4 regions of the Pseudoalteromonas sp. SG43-3 genome follow, and region 1 is predicted to be linked to each of the others. Evidence: predicted binding sites of a transcription regulator. Region 1 holds the regulator's gene; each other region holds the start of a gene.
The links. The regulator sigma-54, encoded in region 1, starts transcription at its own class of promoters, with help from an activator protein. The targets are predictions, from matches to a motif close to GTTGGCACGNNNNTNGNNT.

Region 1 (5,724 bases):
TGGGTTACCAAGGGTATATTTTTAGTCAAGTAGGGTAAATGATGGCAACGCTAAACTTTATTGAACAAGGCCTTCGCGTTTTAGATGTTGAGCGCCAAGCACTTAGTGATATTGCACAATATGTAGATGAAAATTTTCATAACGCGTGCCAATTAATGTACGACTGTGAAGGCCGTATTATTGTTATTGGCATGGGAAAATCAGGCCATATTGGCAATAAAATAGCGGCAACCCTTGCAAGCACTGGCAGCCCTGCGTTTTTTGTTCACCCTGGTGAAGCAAGTCATGGTGATTTAGGTATGATCACTAAAAATGACGTGGTTATGCTTATTTCTAATTCAGGGGAAACCAGCGAAGTTTTAAATATCATTCCGGTTTTAAAACGACTTGGTGCCAAAATGATAGCGATGACTGGCAATACACAATCAACCATGGCAACCCTTGCTAATGTACATGTATGCATTAAAGTAGAAAAAGAAGCTTGTTCATTGGGTCTAGCCCCTACATCAAGTACCACTGCAACGCTTGCGATGGGCGATGCCATGGCAGTTGCATTATTAGAAGCTCGCGGCTTTACAGCTGATGACTTCGCGCTATCTCACCCAGGTGGTAGTTTAGGCAAGCGCTTATTACTTACTTTAAAAGATGTTATGCACAGCGGCGCAAATACACCTATTATTGATGTTTCACAAACAGTTAAAGATGCTCTAATAGAAATGTCAGCTAAAGGATTAGGTATGTCAGCCATTGTTGATGAAAATCAGCAACTCGTAGGGTTATTTACCGATGGTGACTTACGTCGCATTTTAGAACAAAGAATTGATATTCATACAACACAAATAGATGTTGTTATGACTAAGTCATGCACTACAGCTACGCAAGATATTTTAGCCGCTGAAGCGCTCAATATTATGGAACGTAAACGTATAAATGGCCTAATCGTCGTCAATGAGAAAAACCAACCTATTGGCGCATTAAATATGCAAGACCTATTAAAAGCAGGAGTGTTATAAATGCAATTTGAAGAACTCTATCAACCGCTGAGCGATGATGCAAAAGCACGCGCTAAAAAAGTAAAACTACTTATATGCGATATTGATGGTGTATTTTCTGATGGCCGTATTTACCTTGGCAATCAAGGTGAAGAGCTAAAAGCATTTAATACAAAAGATGGTTTTGGCATTAAAGCACTTATAAACAGTGGCTTTGAAGTAGCTGTTATTACTGGTCGTCATTCACAGATAGTACAACAACGTATGAGCAGCTTAACCGTACAGCATATTTATCAAGGCCAAGAAAATAAGCTCATTGCCTATCAAGAATTAAAAGATAAACTCAACCTTAGCGATGAACAAATTGCTTATATTGGTGATGACGGTCCTGACATGCCTGTTATGGAGTTAGTAGGCTTTGCCGTTGCAGTAAATGATGCCCACCCTCTTATTAAGCGTTTGTCACATTATGTAACGCAAATGCCTGGTGGTTTTGGCGCTGTGAGAGAACTCACCGATTTGCTCATGCTTGAAAATGGTAAAGCATTGACTACACAAGGCACTAGTTCATGAATGCAGCGCGCATAATATTAAGCGTTTTATTCATTAGCTGTATGGTTTGGCTTTGGTACCCTTATTTTACACAAACAAATATTGTGCCTCAGGCTGAGCCTGAAGTTGTTGCTAAGCCTGATTACATAGCTATTGAGCTCAAACAGACAGCCTATGATGAGCAAGGTAAAATTAGCCACAAAGTCACTGCGGCTAAAATGGAGCTATACCAGCAATTAGGTTTCACGTTTTTTGAAAAACCCATTTTTACTTTATATAACGAGCAACAAACGTGGCAAATAAATGCAGACGAAGCAACATTATATGAAGATAAACAATTAATTTTAGAAGGTAATGTGGTTGCCAAAAATTTAACCGATAACGCCATGATAGACAAAATCAATGCTGATAATATTCAGGTTGATATAAAGTTATTAACAATGCGTTCGGAGCAACCCGTCATTATCACTGGACCCAATTTAAAAATCACCGGTAAAGGCCTAGAAGCCGACTTGAAAACCGAAGTGATAAAACTAATTAACCATACGCGAACCATATATTATGACCAATAAAATATTAAAATCACTTATAATTCCTACACTTATACTAGCGTTTAATAGTAGTGCTGCAGAGCAAAACACGCAACCTGCTGCCAATCAAATTTCAATAAGTGCCGACAAGCAAGAAGGTCAATTGAAAGCTAATGTGGGTATTTTTGAGAAAAACGTTGAGATTATTCACGGTAATCGCCGCATTACAGCCGATCGCCTCGAAGTACACAAACGTGATGAACTTGGTGATAATAAACAATTATTAATTGCCACAGGTAGCCCTGCGCACTTTGAAGAAAAGCAATCAGACGGCACGACTATGAGCGCCAGTGCTGACGAAGTACGTTATGATGTATCTAAGCGTTTTTTAACGCTTGTTGGTAATGCACAAGTATCGCAAGCCGGACAAAAAATAAATGCTAAAAGCATTACCTACGACATAGAGCAGCAGCTCATCAGTGCCGAAAAAGATGAAAACTCAACTGACCGCGTTCACACAATTTTAGTACCGATCGAAACTAAAAAAAGTAAAAAAGGCGATAAAGGTCAACCATGAGCACATTAAAAGCAGAACTATTAGCAAAAAGCTATAAAGGTCGTGAAGTTGTAAAAAACGTCGGCCTTGAAGTACAAGCTGGCAGTATAGTTGGCTTACTTGGCCCTAACGGTGCTGGTAAAACAACGACTTTTTATATGATTGTAGGGCTTGTTCCTAGCGACAAAGGTAAAATATCTATTGATGATAACGATATTACTCTTTTACCTATGCATAGTCGTGCTAGATTAGGCATAGGCTACTTACCACAAGAGTCATCGATTTTTAGAAAGCTGACTGTTTATCAAAACTTAATGGCCATTTTAGAAACGCGCAAAGAACTAAATAAACAAGCCAGAGAAGACACGCTCAATAACTTATTAGATGAATTTAGCATACAACACATTCGTGATAGCCAAGGTATGGCATTATCGGGGGGAGAACGTCGTCGTGTAGAAATAGCACGAGCGCTGGCAGCAGATCCTAAATTTATATTACTGGATGAACCGTTTGCCGGTGTTGACCCTATTTCGGTATTAGATATAAAGAAAATAATAGAACATCTTAAAAATCGTGGGATTGGTGTATTAATTACCGACCATAACGTAAGAGAGACCCTTGATGTTTGTGAAAAAGCCTACATTGTTTCTCATGGGGAGCTGATTGCATCAGGTACTCCAGAACACGTATTAAATGATAAAACAGTACGCGATGTTTACTTAGGCGAGCAATTTAGGCTGTAACATTTACGCCATGTCTTTAAGCATCTGCTAGTATTAATTATAACAACATAAAAGGATTGTTAGAGATACATGAGGCAATCACTACAGCTGCGCATGGGCCAGCAACTTACAATGACTCCACAGTTGCAACAAGCTATTCGTTTGTTGCAACTCAGTACATTGGATCTCCAGCAAGAAATACAAGAAGCTCTCGACAGTAATCCACTATTAGAGGTTGAAGAGGCAGACTATTCCGAAGACGCTGCTGGTAAAAACGAGCAAAAAGCTGATACCGATGACATAACTGTTAGCGCATCTGCTGATGATGCTCCGAGCGAATACGAACAAGATACTGGTGAAGCACTTGCAAAAGACACGCTAAGTGACGACATGGCTATGGATGTCAGTTGGGATGAGTACATGAGTGCCGCTCCTGCAGCCTCATCAGGTCCAATGCCTGAAGACGAATCAATATACCAAGGCGCCTCTACTGAAACGCTGCATGAGTATTTAATGTGGCAATTACAACTAACGCCATTTAGCCCTACAGACGAAGCTATTGCTATTGCTATTGTAGAAGCTGTCGATGATTCAGGTATTTTAACACTAAGCTGCGAAGAGATTTTAGAAAGCTTTAATCAAGAAAACGAAGATGATAACGAAGTCGAACTTGATGAAATTGAAGCGGTATTAAAACGCATCCAACTGTTTGATCCTGTTGGTATTGCTGCACGTAGTTTACAAGAGTGTTTGTGTATTCAGCTTAATCAATTTGATAAAGAAACACCTTATATTAATGAAACGAAAATGATTTTAACCGAGCATATTGATCTATTAGCAGCTCGCGACTATCGTACATTAATGAAAAAAACTAAGCTCAAAGAAGAAGAGCTTAAAGAAGTAATGACACTAATACATACTCTCAACCCAAAACCTGCAGATACTATTGTAAGGGAAGAATCTGAGTATGTTATTCCTGATGTGTCAGTTAAAAAAATTAAAGGCCGCTGGGTTGTCGAATTAAACCCAGATAGCATGCCTAAAATTCGTGTTAATAGCCAATACGCAGCAATGTCTCGCACTGTAAAATCAAGTGGCGACAGCCAGTTTATTCGCTCACATTTACAAGAAGCTAAATGGTTTATTAAAAGCTTAGAAAGTAGAAACGACACGCTATTAAAAGTTACTAATTGTATTGTTAAGCAACAACAAGGCTTTTTTGAACATGGCCCTGAAGCCATGAAACCAATGGTTTTAAATGATGTTGCTGAAATGGTAGAAATGCACGAATCGACAATTTCTCGCGTAACTACTCAAAAGTACATGCATACACCCCGTGGTATATTTGAGCTTAAATATTTTTTCTCAAGCCATGTAAGTACTGAAAACGGTGGTGAATGTTCATCTACAGCAATACGTGCGCTTATCCGAAAATTAATCGCAGCAGAAAACTCAGCAAAACCATTGAGTGATAGCAAAATAGCGGATATATTGGCTGAGCAAGGAATTAAAGTAGCGAGACGTACAATCGCAAAATACCGCGAATCTCTTGCTATTCCACCGTCAAATCAGCGTAAAAGTCTGATTTAAGACGCTAAACTAAGAGGGTAATGCTTATGCAACTAAACTTAACTGGTCGTCACGTAGAATTAACCGATTCACTAAGAGACTATATTAATACTAAATTTGCGAAGCTTGAAAGACACTCTGATCATATTAATAATGTTCATGTCATTCTCGATGTAGAAAAATTAAATCAAAAAGCAGAAGCCACAATACACGTAAGCGGTGCTGAGCTATTTGCCTCTACAGAACATCAAGATATGTATGCCGCTATTGACTCGTTGATCGACAAGCTCGATCGCCAAGTAATCAAACACAAAGAGAAGCTTGCTCGACACTAATATGATGAAATTAAGTTCACTTATATGCCAGGACTGCAGCAAAGCTGCGGTCCTTTTTAATAGCAAAAAAAGAATTTTAGAGTTCATTAGCGAACTTGCTCACGACAAACTTCCGTATTTACCGCAACAAGATATTCTTAATGCTTTAATGAGCAGAGAGAAATTAGGTAGTACAGGTATAGGACGTGGCATTGCTATTCCTCATGGAAGAATGAGCGGTGCAGAAGAGCCTTTGGCTTTAGTGCTCGTTAGCGAAACTCCAATAAACTTTGATGCAATCGATAATCGCCCTGTTGATATTTTTGTCGCACTCATCGTACCAGATGGCGATAACCAGCAGCACTTAAAGACTCTAGCAACCATTGCTGATAAACTAAACAACAAAGATTTTTGTAAACAGTTACGCAGTGCAAAATCTGATACTGAGCTTTACCAAGTTATTGTCGATCAATCATAGTTTTATAAAGG
Region 2 (5,724 bases), on a different contig from region 1:
AGTAGGTAAACTTGGTGCCCCAAAACCACTGGCTGAATAGGTATTAGGGCTTACTGCAAGTACGTCTTGTAAAGTCGTAATATTGAGTTGTTCTATTAACTCGCTTGAAATTGGTGTTACTGATCGGGCTATATCTCGTAGAGCTAAGTTGTCGCCAAAAGGGCCGTCTACAGTGGCATTTTTAACCGAAAGACCTTGAGATCTAATAACTTGGCCTGCCACCTCAATACGCTCAATTGCGCCTTCTTTTGCTGTTTTTGATTCTTCGGCTGCAAAAGCATTAAGTGGTGTATTTAATATGGTGGCTAGGGAAAGTGCTAAATATGCGTGTTTCAAACGTTTTCTCTCTACGGTTAAAATGTTGTTGGCGATAAAGACCGAAAGGATTAAAAATAACTTTCAGTAAAATTTTGATTCTTTTTGTTTTTTAGAACATAACAAAACAGATGCATTATAAAGATGGTAATTAAGTAGTATTGTTTTATTAGTTGATAAAATATTAATACAGCGATTGTACTAGACTGAATGTAAATATATGCTTTTAATAGAATTTTTAATTATAGACTACTTTCAACCTGCTAACATTTTAAAAGAGTTAACTTTTATGCAGCATTTTTAAATTACTTAAATAAGCTTCACTTTTAGTACTGCATGGCTTAACTAATGAATTTAATTAAAAATTTTTGAAATAAAAAATAACTTATACGGTCTAGGTTACTTCTACGTTTATTAATATTCATTTAAGGAAATTTTATGACAGGTTCAATGAATTCTGATGTGCAAAACCGTTTGCAGTGGTCACTTTTATCTTTGCGTTTAGGCGTGTTTATTGTAATGGTTATGTGGACATTCGATAAGTTTGTTAATCCTGGGCATAGCGCACGTATTTTTGAACATTTTTACGGTATTAGTGGCTCTACAGATATAGTGGCTTACATTATTGGTGCGGTGCAGTTAGTGCTTGTTTTAGCATTTTTAGCAGGTATTAAAAAGCGTATAACGTACGGTATCATTTTTGTAATGCATGGCTTATCTACGCTTTCTTCTTACAACCAGTACATAGATGGCTTTAATAACTTATTATTCTTTACTGCATGGCCAATGTGGGCTGCGTGTTTTGCACTTTACTTATTACGCGACCAAGACGTGAAATTTACTGTAAAGTAATAAAGTACATGCAAAAAAATTGGTTATAAGCCATAAGGCTTATAACCAATAAGTACACAGGGAGTGTGTGGAAGTCGGTTTGCGTGTTTACAACTAATGCATAGCGTCGTTGTATTGCTCAGCAAGGCTCTCTTTTTGCCCTTCGGTAAGTGCTTTACCCGCTAATTGAAACACTTCGTGTTCTTCTTCACTTAAATGATGATGTACCAAATGGTGTAGCTTTTTAGCTGCAACTAACCATGCAGACGAGCTCATTTCGGTATCTTCAAGTTGTTCAATTAATTCATCAATTTCGTGATGTTCAGCTACGCTGTGGCGCGCTTTTTCATGAGTTAAGTCATCAAACATAAGTGGGTTATAAAAGTAACGTTCTTCAAATTTTGCGTGATTTTCTAATTCTGTTTTTAGCTCATCCATTAGCGTGTGGCGCTGCTCTGTGTCGCCGTGTGTTTGAATAAGCGCATCTACCAATTCTCGTTGTTTGTCATGGTCATGACGTAGTGCTTCAAAAATATTCATAACTAGTCCTTTTACAATTTATTTGCTTATATCATTAACTAGCAAACTAAATGCCAAATATTAAGTTATTGTATTTTAATAAATTTAATTTAATCTTTATTTCTTTGGCTGCGATCACTGTAAATTTTACAGTGATATGAATGCAATAATTTCAGGCTTTCGCGCAGTTCAATTATAAAAGTGAGTATAAATCCCTACAGAACCTTACAAATATTTACTGGTTGTTTATTTTATTGCAGTGATAAAGTGTCAGTGTTATTTGGGTACAACCTATATATTACTCTCACACATAAATGCAGGTAGCACGTTAACTTAATAGGATAGTTTAAGGATGAACATAAAAAGCCCCGTCGCCGCATTATTGCTGTGCGCTTTACTGAGTGCATGTAGTACAGCCCCGCGTTCTGACCCTAACTTATGCATTGAAGAGGCTGAAATGGTTGATCGAAATGGCGCTCAAACAAGCTCACAAGTTTACAATCAATGCATTAGCGCACAAGTTAAAAAGGATGAAAAAAATAACACTTTTTTTGATGCCATCGGTACGTTCTTTTTTGAATTTTTTGTAATGGTGGTAGAAAAGTAAATAGGCTAACTTGCAACTGTAATTTAAAGTAAATAAGTTGCGTAAAAATAGGATTAGTTATGAAGCAATTATTGATAGCAATTCCACTTTTTTTATTACTAAGCGCTTGTGCGGCGAAGCCTTACGCAGGCTCGGCAAAATGTATGGAACAAGCAGATATTGCATACGAAACCGATACACTTAAAAATGAGACACTAGATAATGAATGCAAAGCTGCAAAAGTAAATACGCCTAATAAAGAGCTTGAGAATCATGGCTTGGTTGATAGAAGCCTTTTACAGCTAATCGTTAGCTTTTTAAATGGCGTATTTTAATAGTAAAAATATAATTAAATAAGGTATGTATGAGGGAAGAACTAAGAGCAAAAATAATTACCGTGTGCGATAAAAAAATAGCAGTTAAAGGCGAAAATGTAGGGCTTTCTTTTTATGCATTTTTTGCTAATAAAAACGACGACCCAGAGCTACTTATGGAAGCTGCTACTTGGTGGATACACACCCATAAATTAGATCATTTTGTAAAAGCACATAAAATTAAACAGATGGTTTTAGATGGACTTTAGTCAATTAACTGAGCAAGTACTTTTAGCTGTATTTAATCAACAACGACTTGGTTTCTTCCGTTTTCTTTTGCTTTATAAAGTAATTTATCTGCATGCTTAATAAGAACATCTAGTGTGTTTTTTAAAGGGCTACTTGCAGAGGCTCCCACACTAAAAGTGATTTTTGTATCACTAGGAAGGTCTTTTATATTACTACAATGCTCGGTAAACCTAGTGGCTAGCTGGTCAAATATATCTCGAATAGCTAGTTCGTCAACCGAATTTAGTGCAAACAACCATTCTTCGCCGCCGTAGCGGCCAAACTGATGATCACCACTTAGTGTTTCTTTTGCAGCCTTTACAAAGGAAATAAGAACTAAATCTCCAACATCGTGACCAAATTGGTCGTTAACTTTTTTAAAGTAGTCTAAGTCAACAATTGCTATCGTCATTTTACCTTCACTGAGCTTTGCTTCTGCGGCGCGCATTATTCCTCTGCGATTAGGGCTATTTGTTAGATAATCTGTTAATGAAATATCGTGATATTTTTGACGTTGTCGAGCTTGCCGATAAAATAAAAATAATGAAGCAATCACTAAAATAAACGCTATAGCAGCGCTAAGTCGCCAAATTATTTTTTGTTGGTACTCTTCTTTAGCTTGTAGTTCACTAATGTCTTTTGCGTACTCTAGTTGCTGTATTTTTTCTTCTTTTTCTTTTACTTCAAACTGTACCTGTAGTGTTTTTATATTACTTTCACTGGTAGCTTCGTAGTGTTTTTTTGTATAAAGGAGCTTTTGTTCAATTGCTTCAAAAGCCTCGTCAGTGTGGTTAAGGCGTCGTTTTAGCTCATAGCGTTTACTTAAAAAATCGGCTTTATAAATACTGCGGCTGAATTTATCTAAGTTTAAAAACACCTCATCGTTTGCTTCATTTGCTTGATCAAGTAAATCTAGTTTTATATATATGTCAGCTAACAAAATGAGCGATGCGAGTTGCATATCATAAACACCTGCAGAACGAGCAAGCTCAATGTTCTCTTTAGTTAAAGTTAAAGCTTTATCGTAGTTGGCTTGTAAGTACTCAATGCTAGCAATTGAGTACTGAGCAAAGGTTAAGCCTTTTTGCATATTAACTTTTTTGAAATAGAGCAATGCTTTGTCTAGGTATATTAAGGCATTTTTAGGTTTTTTAATCTCCAGCAATACATTGCCTAAACTCCAATATGCTTTTGAGGTAAAAAGCCCATCTTGTGTTTGCTCATATGCCGCAACCGCTTTTTTTGCATAATATACGGCTTTGTCTTTTTCGTTTAGATAATTGTATGCATCGGCTATTTTTCTAAAAAAGTATCCTTGAGATGCTGAATCGTCATCTTTTAATGCTAATTCTAACCCCTCTAGTGCAACATTTAGGGTCTTTTTCAATGCATCTGTATCGGTGTAATAGTAAGCAAGTGCTCGTAAAATAATAATTTTTTCTTTAGATGAATGCTGTTGCAAGCTCTCTTCTAATTTTGTGGCTAGCGTGTGTGCTGGAGCTGGGTTTGCATCCCTCGCTAGAGACTTGAGTTGTGATTCGAGAAATAATAAATACACACTTTTTTGGTTTGGTAACTCTTTGTTCTTTAAGTAATAGGATAAGTGAGTATTTAATGCTGCGTATTTTTCTTGTCTAAAAAGTAACTCCGCATACAAAGCGGCCGCTTCTAGATGAAGCTTTTCCCAATTTTGATCTTTGCTTATTTTAAACGCTTGAGTGAGTTTGTCTTCATTTTGAAGATAGTCTAATTCATTTAGTTTTATGTTATTGATGAGAGTTTGAGTCGTGTCAAAGTCTAGCGCATGTGAAGTTGCATTTAATGAATCGCCGTTAGCAGAGGCAAGTTTACTAAAAAGTAAAAATAAAAGGAGAACAATATACTTTGCCCATAAAGTATTACCTAAAATCTTTATTTGTGTATTGTTAGCCATGTTAATCCTTTGCTGATTTATTTTTATTATTGAAATACTTATTCACAGTGCTTAATAAACTTGGGTTTGAACAGTTTTTTTATACTTCTCATTGAAAAAATAAGACCACAAACGATATCAATTTAATTAATAAAAACAAACACATTATATAATATAGTCGCTGTAGTTATGTGTTTTATTAAAAATCAGCGGCTACTTCAAACTCTAATCGTTTAAGCGTAATAGGGTGAGTAAATGCTAAGTATTCTGCATGTAAATGTAATCGTTCGGCTTTTTGCCCGTAATGTGTGTCGCCTATAATTGGCATGTTTAAACCTAAGCTGTGCGCACAATGCACTCTTAATTGATGAGTTCGCCCTGTTTTAGGGTATAACTGTAATCGGGTAATATTGTTGTTACGCTCTAAAACCTGCCAGGTAGTAAGTGATGGCTTCCCGTGTGTGTAACACACCATTTGGCGCGGTTTATCATCAAAGTCGAGCACTAAGGGTAAATCAATTACTCCGCTATCCTCAGCTACGTTACCATTAACTAATGCGACATAACGTTTATCTATGGTGCGTTCAATAAACTGCTTTTGCAGTGCTTTGTGCACGCGTTTATTAAGCGCAATCATCAATAACCCAGAAGTCGACATATCTAATCTGTGTACAATTAGTGGCCCTGATGCCTCTGGAAACTGCGTTTTGATTCGCATATAAACTGAGTCATCAATATTAACGCCAGGTACCGATAAAAACTCAGCGGGCTTATTTACCACAAGTAAGTCGTCATCTTTATAAACAATACTTAAATCTTTACCCTGAGCTGGGTTGATAAGTAGCGGGTTATCTTCAACATCTAAACCCTTTAGCATGTGCCCAAGTATTGGTTGGCATTTACTGTAACAAGAAGGGTAGTAGTTTTTATGCTGCCTAATTGCTGATTTAGGCGCTGCT
Region 3 (5,724 bases), on a different contig from region 1:
TCAGCTTTTGCGTAACTACGCAATAAATAGCCCATATAAACGCTGCAGCTAATGCCATTAAATAAGTAGCAGGATTATCAGCAAAGTTAGTAACAAGCGTATCGACCGACATTTTTTGATCGCCCGTAATACACCAAGCAACGCCTAAAAAAGCAATGATCATGCTTGGGTAAACCCAGAAACTTACTTTTTTACGACCAATAATAATAGAGAGCAGTATAGTCAGCGTGGGCCATAAATAATTAATAACCGCCATTTCCATTGCCTGATGACGGCTATTTGCCATACCAATAGAAAGCGCCAAGCAAATTTCGTACGATACAAATAATAAAGTACCTATTACCAAGTAACGTTTCGAAAAACCACTAAACTTGGGCACTCCCATAACCAAAATTAAAAATATCGCACTGACAGAATACATAGCCGCCGCACCACCAATGGGGCTAAACAACTCAGAAATATCCCGTAGTAATGCAACTAAGCAACTCCACAGTAATATGGCCGCGACTCCATAAAGCGTGTATTTATTTTTGCTTATAAAATCCATTTGCCAATCCAAAAGTACTACTCGTAAATTTGAAACTAAACTAACAGTAATTATTTAATTAAACAATAAGGGTCTGTTGTTCTTTCAAGGTTGAATTTGCAGCAGTCTGTTTGGTATTTAGGCAAGGCAGAGCCTATATAGTGTGGTTATTCCCCATTAATGGGCGATAACGTAGCATTAATGCCAAACAGGCGCTGCCCAAAGGGTTCTTCCTAGGGGCTACTTACTCTTTGTTGCTCGGTTTTTACTTAGCCCACTAGGTTACAAATCTCGCGCCGCGATTAAATAGCCCCTAGTTTGAACAAATTTTAATCCGCAAAGATCAACAGACCCTAAAGTTAATAGCTTAAACCTCTCATTTGTTTTTAGCATTCACCCTTTTTAGTAATTGACCTTTTGGTCAGTAAAGCTACAATCAATCAATACGTTAAACACGCAAACTTTATAATGACCACACAAATAAAGCCAAATAAAAAAGAAGTCACACGCGAGAAAAACCAAAAACTAATTTTAGATGCCGCCGAGCAATTGTTTTCGCAATTAGGTTACGACGGAGCAAGTATGAGCATGGTTGCTAAAGAAGCGCAGGTGCCAAAAGCTAATATTTTGTATTACTTTAAAAGTAAGGATGGTCTGTACGAGTCTGTGATTGACCGCATAATAGCTAATTGGAACTTAGGGCTCGATAACGTCACAATTAACGACGATCCAGCTACCGTGCTTTATAACTATATTAAAAGCAAAGTAATACTGGCCGTAAATCAGCCAATGCAATCTCGCTTATTTGCCAGTGAAATACTGCGCGGTGCACCCTATTTACAAAACTACTTTAGAACCAATACCCGCCCTTGGGTTAAACAAAAGGTTGATGTACTTCAAGCATGGATGGACGCTGATAAAATGGATAAGGTTGATCCCTACCATTTGCTCTTTACTATTTGGTCTACCACGCAATATTACGCCGACTTTCAGGCTGAGGTTTTACTCGTAATGAACAAATTAGAGTACGACGAAACCGATGTGGCACAAATTACGCAATCAATTGCCCACATAATTTTAAAAGGTATTGGTCTTAAAATACCTGAGCAAAGTGAGACTTAACCCATGACATCCTTTACTACACCCGATTTATTTGACGATCATCGCGATAACGTGCAAGTAGCAGACAGCGGCCTTTATCACTTTGGTAAAAAAACCACGTTTTATGGCAAAGTAGTTACCGTTACCTGCCCAGAAGACAACTCTTTTGCCGCCGATATATTGCATGAAAATGGTGAAGGTAAAGTATTGGTTATAAACGGGTTTGCGAGCAAACGCTTTGCGTTTATAGGCGATATTATGGCTGAGCGTGCCCTAAATAATGGCTGGGAAGGCGTAATAATAAATGGCTGTTGCCGAGATATAGAAATACTCGCCACGATGAACTTACCTGTAATGGCGCTAGGCTCTACACCGCGTAGTACCTTAAAGCGCGGCTTTGGTGATAAAAACCAAGCTGTTACCATGCTTAGCACCACTATTGAACCTAACAATTGGGTTTACGCCGATATTAACGGTTTAATCATCAGTAAAACGCCCCTTATTTAGCACTCAAAACCATATAAATAGAGACCAACTTGGTGCACCTACGCACCAAGTTGGTTTGTTTTAGCTCATTTTAATCTCACTATTTCTACAGCCCACATTTGCAAATCTCATACAATCCAACAAAACCTGACCAGTTGGACAGGATTTTAATTTATGGCATTCCTCTTGCTTAGTCTAAGTACTATAAAATCAAAACTACCGATTAAAAAGCGGAGCTTTAGCAATTGCATTAAATAAGTGATCTATTATAACGCGAAGAAAATGACGCAGTGAGTGCGCTATTTAATCCGATAAAATGATCATGATTTAATAAAATTGGTATTCATAATAATAATAACCAGCCCGCTTTTTAATCACTCTTAACTTAATAAGTAAGTACTTGGTCAGTTTTATAATAATGAGCTGCAAATGAGTGATAAAAAAAACAACAAAGGTATATTTTGCAATCACGGTCCTACCCTGTGGCAAACAAGCCAGTCTGGCGTGCTTGCAAACAATCGCTTAGCTGTAAAAGATGTATTTGCAGTAAAGGGCGAGCGTAACAGCGCAGGCAACCCACACTGGTTTAAAACAGCTAAACCGGCTCAAAATACGGCAAGCTCGGTTAATAAGCTCATGACCGCTGGTTGTAACTTTATAGGCTTTACCCATACTGACGAGCTGGCTTATAGCTTAGAGGGTAATAATATACATTATGGCGCTGCGCAAAATCCTAAATTAAAAGGGCATGCTTGCGGTGGTTCGAGTATGGGGTCTGCTGCTGCAGTTGCTGCTAACTTAGCTGATATTGGCTTAGGCACCGACACCGGCGGCTCAATTAGAATACCCGCCAGCTATTGTGGTTTATATGGCATAAGGCCAAGCCATAACGTGATTGAAAAAGACGGCCTAATACCGTTGGCTCCGCCTTTTGATACCATAGGTTGGCTTACCCAAAGCGCCGAGCTATTAAGCGATGTAGGTAATGTACTGCTACCAAATCAAGCTATTAATAACGTTGATACCTTAGTTATTTGCGAGCCGTTATTTGAACTCGTTGACCCTGTTTTACAAGCCCCACTTAAACAATTGCTTGAAAAAACCAAGCCTAATTTTAAGCACCATAAAGAATTTGAACTACCTAACAGCAGCTTATTAAATGAACTTGCTGATAGTTTTAGAGTACTGCAAGGGCGAGCAATCGCAAAAACGCATAAAGACTGGCTTCAATTGCCGGGGCAACTTCCCCAGTTTGCTCCAGCAATTGCGGCACGTTTTAATATGGCGCTTGCCCTAACTGTTCAAGAAGAACAAGAAGCACTAAAAGTACAAACCCAATGGCAAACACTAATAGCTAAAAACCTAAATACAAACAGCTGTTTATTTTTGCCAACCACCCCCACAACCGCACCTAAATTAGGCGCCGACACAAGCGCCTTACGCATGCAAATTATTACGCTTTCGGCAATTGCAGGGCTTAGTGGCTCAGCGCAAGTGCATTTACCGCTGGCTGATTTAGCAAATGATCATCCGTATGGTTTTTCATTAATGATGAGCCACGGTAACGATAAAAGCCTACTTGCTTGCGTTAAGCACCTAGCTGCACACTTTAAACAGGACACACCGGCATGACCACACACAACATTGCATTTACCGCGTCTCATTTTTCGGCCACTGAGGCGGGTATAAATATACTAAAACAAGGCGGTACAGCTACCGAGGCTATGGTAGCGGCTGCCGCTGCTATTAGCGTTGTATATCCACATATGAACTCAATTGGTGGCGACAGCTTTTGGCTTATCGATAACCCAAACCAAAAAACGCCTACCGCTATTGACGCCTGCGGCCGTGCAGCAACTAATACAACGCCCTATAACTCGCTCGCGCAAATACCAGAGCGCGGCGGGTTAAGCGCACTGACTCAAGCGGGTACAATTCGCGGTTGGCAAAAGGCGCTTGAACTAGATGAGCACGCAGCACTACCACTGTCACAAATTTTAGCACCCGCTATTGAGCTTGCGCGCGAGGGCTTTACAGTTACAAAAAGCTTGCAAGCAGGCTGCGAAAAGCTAGCCACTGCTAACAATACCAATGACGCGTTTAAAAACCTCTACATACCCAATGGCAAGCCCTTACAAGAAGGCCAGCATTTTAAAAACCCTAAACTTGCAGCAACGTTTGAATACCTAGCAAAGCATGGTTTAAACGCATTTTATGAAGGCGCACTTGCCAACTCATTTGCCGCCGACTTAGCAAAAGCAGGCAGCACAATTACCGCAGGTGACATTGCAAATACTAAAGCCGAGGTAGTTACTGCGCTAAATGCAAACCTCAGTGGTATTAATTGCTACAACTTACCCGCGCCAACACAAGGCGTGCATTCACTACAAATAATTGGTGCCGTAAATAAGTTAAAGCATTTAGCTAAAACCGATGCCGACTGGACACATTTAATTGTTGAAGCAACTAAACAAAGCTTTACCCATCGCCCTACCCTTTGGGCTGACCCTGAAGAATTAGGAGACGATTATAAAAACGCACTAACCGATAATCGCTTAAGCGAACTTGCTAATAATATTGATATGAGTAAAGCCAAAAAATGGCCATTTAACGCAGAGCCTGGCGATACTGTATGGATGGCAGCCAGAGATAAAAACGGGCAATTAGTCAGCTTTATCCAAAGTATTTACTGGGAATTTGGCAGCGGAATATTAATGAGTGAAGGCGGCTTTGTGTGGAATAACCGTGGTTTAAGCTTTAGTTTAAACAATGAAGATATTGATGCGAGTAATAATACCAACGCCCTTGCGCCAAATAAAAAGCCCGCTCATACACTTAACCCAGCACTGGCAAAGTTTAGCGATGGTCGTCGACTTGCTTACGGAACAATGGGCGGTGAAGGGCAGCCACAAACTCAAGCCGCTGTTTTTGCAGGCTACGCGTGGCGAAATAAATCAATAAAACAAGCAATTAGCGACCCTCGTTGGTTACTTGGACGCACATGGGGCGATACGAGTACAAATTTAAAAATTGAAAAAGAGTTAGTTTTTCATATAGAACATGAATTAAATCAACGTGACCACGATTGGGTAAGCGTTGATAATAATAACGAAATGATGGGGCACGCTGGGGCTATTTTAGATACACCTACAAGCCTTGAAGCTGCAACAGATCCTCGTTCAGATGGACGTGCAACAGTAACTACAGCAGGAACACAATGTCAGAAATAATAAATCAATGGCCAATTATAGTAGCCTTAATAGCAACCGGTATTTTTGCCGGTATTTTAGCAGGACTTTTTGGTGTAGGCGGCGGTATTGTTATCGTCCCTGTGCTGTATTTTTTACTGCAAGGTTTTGGCGTAAGCCCAGAGTCGGCAATGATGATAGCCACCGCTACATCACTTGCAACCATAGTACCTACTTCGCTTTCATCTATTCGCTCGCATCATAGCAAAGGGAATATTGACCTTGCGCTAATAAAATACTGGGCACCATTTATTTTAGTTATGGCCGTTGTAGGCAGCTACTTAGCGCACTCAATACGCGGTAATGCACTGGTACTTATGTTTGCCTGTATTGCTATTTTAGTCAGTTTAAACATGCTATTTA
Region 4 (5,724 bases), on a different contig from region 1:
TGGCGAAGGGGGACCTGTTATTTTACCCGTCCCAGTCGAAAAAATAGGGTTTAGCCAAGATGGCGCTATTCAAGTTCGACCGCAAGGCGCTCCCGCTAACTTTTTAGAAGAAATAGACACGCTTAGAGTGGTAGAAGCAAATAGCTCCCAGCTCGAAAAAGGTAACGATGGTTTATTCAGACCAAAAGCAAATGTAACAGTAGATACCTCTGCCAATGTAAAAGTTTTAAGTGGTTCGCTTGAAATGTCAAATGTGAACCCTGTTCACGAAATGGTCGACATGATAAGCCACCAGCGCCAATTTGAATTACAAGTGAAATTAATGAAAACAGCTGAAGAAATTGACGAGCGTCAAGATCAGTTATTACGCATAGTTTAACTTTAAAGTGAGGACACGATTATGAATCCAGCATTGTGGATCAGTAAAACTGGGCTAGACGCTCAACAAACCGATATATCGGTTATCTCAAATAATTTAGCGAATGCGAGTACCGTAGGTTACAAAAAAAGCCGCGCTATATTTGAAGATTTACTTTATCAAAATATTAATCAACCAGGTGGTCGTTCATCGCAAGATACCGAAATGCCGTCGGGCTTAATGTTAGGTGCGGGTGCTAAAGTTGTAGCTAACCAAAAAGAGTTTACGCAAGGCAACATGTTGACCACCGAAAACTCACTAGATTGGATGATTTCTGGCGAAGGTTTTTTTGAAGTACTGCAACCAGATGGCAATATTGCTTACTCGCGCAATGGTCAGTTTACTACCGATGGCGATGGACGAATTGTAACATCGGGCGCAGGTTACGTTATTCAGCCAGAAATGAATGTACCTGATGACGCGCAATCAATTACGGTTTCGCAAGACGGCGAAGTATCTGTACGTGTTGCAGGCCAAGCCGATAACGTTGTAATTGGTCAGCTGACTATTAGTGACTTTATTAATCCATCGGGTCTTGAGCCAATTGGTCAAAACCTTTATACCGAAACGGCTGTAAGTGGTGCGCCTGTACAAGGTAATCCTGGTGTTGAAGGGTTAGGTAGTATTATTCAAGGCTCACTCGAAACATCTAACGTAAATGTGACTGAAGAGCTGGTAAATCTAATAGAAACTCAGCGTATTTACGAAATGAACTCAAAAGTAATTTCGGCCGTTGACGAAATGATGAGTTATATCAATCAACAGCTTTAATAGAATAGGGGGAATTATGCGTAATATTATTTTATTTGCAGCGGGCACATTATTTTTAAGTGGCTGTATGTCTACGCAAAATAGTGAGGTAGTGCAGGACGACCCTTACTACGCACCTATGTACCCCGAGCCCATTTTAGAGCCGCTGGTAGCCACAGGTTCATTGTTTAATACTCATACATCAAACGACTTATATTCCGATAAAAAAGCGCTACGTACTGGCGATATAATTACGGTTAAATTGCAAGAGTCTACTCAAGCAACAAAGGCCGCTAAAACAGAAACAGACAAAGAAACTGACGCAAGCTTAGACCCAGTGATTGGCTTAGGTGGTCTACCTGTAAATATAGGTGGCGATAGTATCCAGTTTGGTATTGGCAGCGATTCGTCGTTTACGGGTGATTCAAAATCAAACCAGTCAAACAGCTTAGTGGGCGATATTTCGGTTAATGTAATGCGCGTTTTACCTAACGGTAATTTAGTTATACGCGGCGAAAAATGGCTAACGCTTAATACCGGTGAAGAGTTTATTCGTTTAGAAGGGCTAGTACGCCCGCAAGACGTAAGCGCCGATAATACGGTTGAATCAAATCGTATTGCTAATGCACGTATTCAATACTCAGGTAAAGGGCAAACGCAAGAGGCGCAAAGTCCTGGTTGGCTTACACGTTTCTTTAGCAGTTCGCTGTTTCCATTTTAGAGGGTAACAACATGAATAGCCTTAAAGCTTTATGTTTAGTTGTGTTATTAGGTTGGCAGTTTACTGCCAGTGCTGAGCGCATAAAAGATGTGTCTATGGTTGAAGGCGTACGCTCTAACCAATTAGTCGGTTATGGCTTAGTAGTTGGTTTGCCAGGCACTGGCGAGCAAAACTCATACACACAACAAAGTTTTAGAGGCATGTTGAACAGCTTTGGTATTACGCTACCCTCAACTCAAAGCCCTAAAATTAAAAATGTTGCCGCTGTGGCGGTACATGCAGAATTACCTGCATTTAGAAAGCCTGGGCAAGCAATCGATATTACGGTTTCTTCTATTGGTAGTGCAGGCAGCTTACGTGGCGGTACTTTACTACAAACTTTTTTAAAGGGTGTAGACGGTAACGTGTACGCAATTGCACAAGGTAGTTTAATTGTCGGTGGCTTAGGCGCACAAGGCCTTGATGGTAGTAGAGTTGTAATTAACACCCCTACAGTTGGTCGTATACCAAATGGCGCTACAGTTGAGCGCGCCGTGGAAAGCCCATTTATGCAAGGCGATTACATTACTTTTAATTTAAACCGCCCAGACTTTACAACGGCAAAACGCCTAGAAAAAACAATTAATGACTTAGTTGGCCCAAATAGCGCACAGGCAATTGATTCTGTTTCTATTCGTGTTATAGCTCCACGCGATGCATCCCAGCGTGTATCGTACTTATCAACACTCGAAAACTTAGAATTTAAGCCAGCTGATATGGCCGCTAAAATTATAGTTAACTCGCGCACAGGTACAATTGTAATTGGTAAAAACGTTAAGCTTCAGCCTGCCGCTATAACTCACGGTGGCTTAACAGTAACAATTGCAGAACAACAAAATGTGTCACAACCAAACCCGCTAGCAAACGGTGATACTGTTGTCACGCAGCAGAGCATTATTGATGTAAATCAAGATGACTCGCGCGCCTTTGTATTTAATCCAGGTGTAAGCCTTGACGATTTAGTTCGCGCAATTAACGAAGTAGGCGCAGCGCCTGGCGACTTAATGGCTATTTTAGAAGCACTAAAAGAAGCCGGCGCAATTAACGGACAGCTCGTTGTTATATAAATAACTCAAGCCAATAAATAACGTATTACTTAAGCCCTATATTTTTGAAATTAGGGCTTTTTATTTACAGCAACTTAAGTTTATTATTTTTATCTTCCTTGTTTTATCTGTAGTGGCTCAATTTTTGCATTTTTAACTGTATTATTCATTTTGTGTCAAAAAGCCGATGGAAACTAATCACCTCGATAAACAAAACTTTTTTGATTTAGGCAACTTAGATTCACTTCGTAAAGAAGCCTTAACGAGTGGCGATGCATCAACTGATGCCTCTAAAGCTGCGCTCAAAAAAGCGGCCGCACAATTTGAAGCTATTTTTACGCAAATGTTGCTCAAAGGAATGCGTAAAGCTAACGAAGCATTTGAAGACAAAGACAGCCCATTTAATTCAAGTGGCGTAAAGTTTTTTGAAGAAATGCACGATCAGCAACTTTCAACAGAGCTTTCATCAAATGGCTCGTTAGGCCTTGCCGATCTAATAGTTCAGCAGTTATCGCCTGAGTCTAAAAACTTTATGCCAGGCTCGGTGCTTAGAACAACCAACGATATTTTTAGCGATACGCAAGTCGGTTCCGCTCTTCCTCATGAGCAAAAAAATAAGCAACCCGATCTTATCGTTAAGAGTACTAAAGCCGATATTGCTGAGCCTAAAGTCGATACTGCAGAGACTAAAACCTATAGCCCAACATTTAAAAATGCAGAAGAGTTTGTAAGTTCAGTGTGGGAACACGCTAAAACGGCAGCGCAAAAAATTGGTTTAAATCCTGCGGTAATGGTTGCACAAGCGGCACTTGAAACCGGTTGGGGTAAACACATTATTAATAAAAGTGACGGTGGCAGCTCAAATAACTTGTTTAATATTAAGTCAGATAAAAGCTGGGAAGGTGATAAAGCAAGCAAAATAACGCTTGAGTTTGAGCAAGGTACACCCGTTAAAAAACAAGCCAGCTTTAGAGCCTACGATTCAATTAAAGACAGCGTGAACGACTTCGTTGATTTTTTAACGCAAAACCCACGCTACAAAGAAGCATTACAAAATACAGCTAAACCAAACGACTTTTTAGATTCATTACAAAAAGCAGGTTATGCAACCGATCCAAATTATGCCAGCAAAATAAAAAAAGTGCTCAATAGCAGTCAGCTAAAAGACATTGCGGCAAACGTGATCCGCCAAGGAGTAGAGTAACATGTCGTTTAATTTATTGAACATTGCCAGTTCTGGGGTTAGAGCAAGCTCGGAGCTACTGCAAACGACAAGTAAAAATATCGCCAATGTAAATACCGAAGGCTATGTGCGTGAGCGTACAGAGTTTACCACTATGGTTGATAACCAAGTGGGGCGAGGCGAAACATACCGATTATTAAACGAGTTTGCTCAGTCACAGCTAAATCGTGACACCTCTAATAAATCGTTTTTCGATCAGTTTATTACTGAGGCTAATCGGGTTGATACTATTTTCTCTGAAGAGTCGAACAACCTTTCGACTGGTATTAACTCTTTATTTAATAACGTGCAAGAGGCGTTAAATCAGCCTTCGTCTACTGTTGCTCGCTCATTAGTAATGACAGATGCGCAAAGTTTAATTGATCAAATGGATAGGCTTTCGGGCATCGTGCTTGATCAAAAAAGTATAGTAAACGAGCAGCTCGAAATATTTTCAGATGAAGCAAACTCACTCATTCAAAGTATTAGTACGCTAAATCAAAATATTGCAGCAGTTAATGGCACTAATAACGCCGCAGATGCCAGCTCTACCTATAACGAACGCGATAAAGCAATACGCGACTTGTCAGAGCTAATAGACATAGAAACGCTTGATGGTCCAAATGGCGAAAAACTCGTTTTTATGGGCACAGGCGAAGCGGTTGTTATGCAAAATGGCGCATTTAACTTATTTTCGATGACAGGGGATCCTGATCCTAACTTTAAAGAATTCACGCTTGACGTTAATGGTGGCAAAGCTGTGCCGCTTGAAGTTGATGTAAGCAAGCTTAAAGGCAAAATTGGCGGTTTACTTGCTTTTAGAGATGACATATTAGTCCCTGCGCAAAACCAAATTGGTCAAATGGGCTTAGCTATTGCTGATGCATTTAACGAACAAAACAAATTGGGTATGGATGCAACAGGTCAGCTAGGGGGTAATATTTTTAATATACCTACCGTTGGCGCATATGCGTATCAAGCTAACACGGGCACTGCTGGTATGACTGCAACGGTAGAGCCAGGTAAGGGCAGTGAACTTCCTGCCAGTGACTTTATTATTACCTATACAGGCAATGCCAACGAAGTAAGTATTCAGCCTATAGATAACAAAGGCGATCCGCTGGGGCAGCCTTCACTTGCTGATATATCGTCAGGTGTTATTGATTCATCGACTATAACCTCAGGCGAATCATTTGGTCTTCAAGTAAATGTATCTGGGGCTGGTGTTGAGGGGGATCAATTTCAAATAAAGCTTAATTCAGATGCTGCTTCAAGTATTACACTTGCAACAGGGCGCGCAGAAGATTTAGCACTAGCATCGCCAATCCGTACTGCTAACGATTTAAATAATATAGGTACCGCTACTATTTCAGCGGGAGAAGTAACAAGTGTTACCTCCGGTGGATTTACTTCAACACCAAGCTTAACAAACGGTGAAATAACGCTTGTTAAAACAGGTAATGCTAACGAATATCAAATTACAGATAATAGCGGAACGAGCACTTTTACTATTACGCCTCCTGCAAAA

Region 2: the regulator sigma-54 is predicted to act here: its motif matches at 1,726-1,744, upstream of H5157_RS02670 (hemerythrin domain-containing protein).
Region 3: the regulator sigma-54 is predicted to act here: its motif matches at 2,287-2,305, upstream of H5157_RS02870 (amidase family protein).
Region 4: the regulator sigma-54 is predicted to act here: its motif matches at 3,107-3,125, upstream of flgJ (flagellar assembly peptidoglycan hydrolase FlgJ).

What each region holds. Positions count from the first base shown of each region.
Region 1 is NZ_JACJFC010000001.1:68,856-74,579, reverse strand. Features, by position in the region: gene H5157_RS00385 (calcium/sodium antiporter) at 1-38, shown strand, start outside; gene H5157_RS00380 (KpsF/GutQ family sugar-phosphate isomerase) at 42-1,013, shown strand; gene kdsC (3-deoxy-manno-octulosonate-8-phosphatase KdsC) at 1,014-1,565, shown strand; gene lptC (LPS export ABC transporter periplasmic protein LptC) at 1,562-2,116, shown strand; gene lptA (lipopolysaccharide transport periplasmic protein LptA) at 2,106-2,651, shown strand; gene lptB (LPS export ABC transporter ATP-binding protein) at 2,648-3,373, shown strand; gene H5157_RS00355 (RNA polymerase factor sigma-54) at 3,443-4,942, shown strand; gene hpf (ribosome hibernation promoting factor) at 4,969-5,256, shown strand; gene ptsN (PTS IIA-like nitrogen regulatory protein PtsN) at 5,261-5,713, shown strand.
Region 2 is NZ_JACJFC010000002.1:186,798-192,521, reverse strand. Features, by position in the region: gene H5157_RS02680 (TonB-dependent siderophore receptor) at 1-336, opposite strand, end outside; gene H5157_RS02675 (hypothetical protein) at 754-1,167, shown strand; gene H5157_RS02670 (hemerythrin domain-containing protein) at 1,261-1,686, opposite strand; gene H5157_RS02665 (hypothetical protein) at 2,018-2,272, shown strand; gene H5157_RS02660 (hypothetical protein) at 2,332-2,586, shown strand; gene H5157_RS02655 (DUF6500 family protein) at 2,616-2,834, shown strand; gene H5157_RS02650 (GGDEF domain-containing protein) at 2,867-4,786, opposite strand; gene H5157_RS02645 (RluA family pseudouridine synthase) at 4,965-5,724, opposite strand, start outside.
Region 3 is NZ_JACJFC010000002.1:239,027-244,750, forward strand. Features, by position in the region: gene yddG (aromatic amino acid DMT transporter YddG) at 1-547, opposite strand, end outside; gene H5157_RS02860 (TetR/AcrR family transcriptional regulator) at 995-1,648, shown strand; gene H5157_RS02865 (putative 4-hydroxy-4-methyl-2-oxoglutarate aldolase) at 1,652-2,134, shown strand; gene H5157_RS02870 (amidase family protein) at 2,543-3,745, shown strand; gene H5157_RS02875 (gamma-glutamyltransferase family protein) at 3,742-5,343, shown strand; gene H5157_RS02880 (sulfite exporter TauE/SafE family protein) at 5,331-5,724, shown strand, end outside.
Region 4 is NZ_JACJFC010000007.1:13,100-18,823, forward strand. Features, by position in the region: gene H5157_RS07875 (flagellar basal body rod protein FlgF) at 1-379, shown strand, start outside; gene flgG (flagellar basal-body rod protein FlgG) at 401-1,189, shown strand; gene flgH (flagellar basal body L-ring protein FlgH) at 1,206-1,889, shown strand; gene H5157_RS07890 (flagellar basal body P-ring protein FlgI) at 1,901-2,995, shown strand; gene flgJ (flagellar assembly peptidoglycan hydrolase FlgJ) at 3,162-4,178, shown strand; gene flgK (flagellar hook-associated protein FlgK) at 4,180-5,724, shown strand, end outside.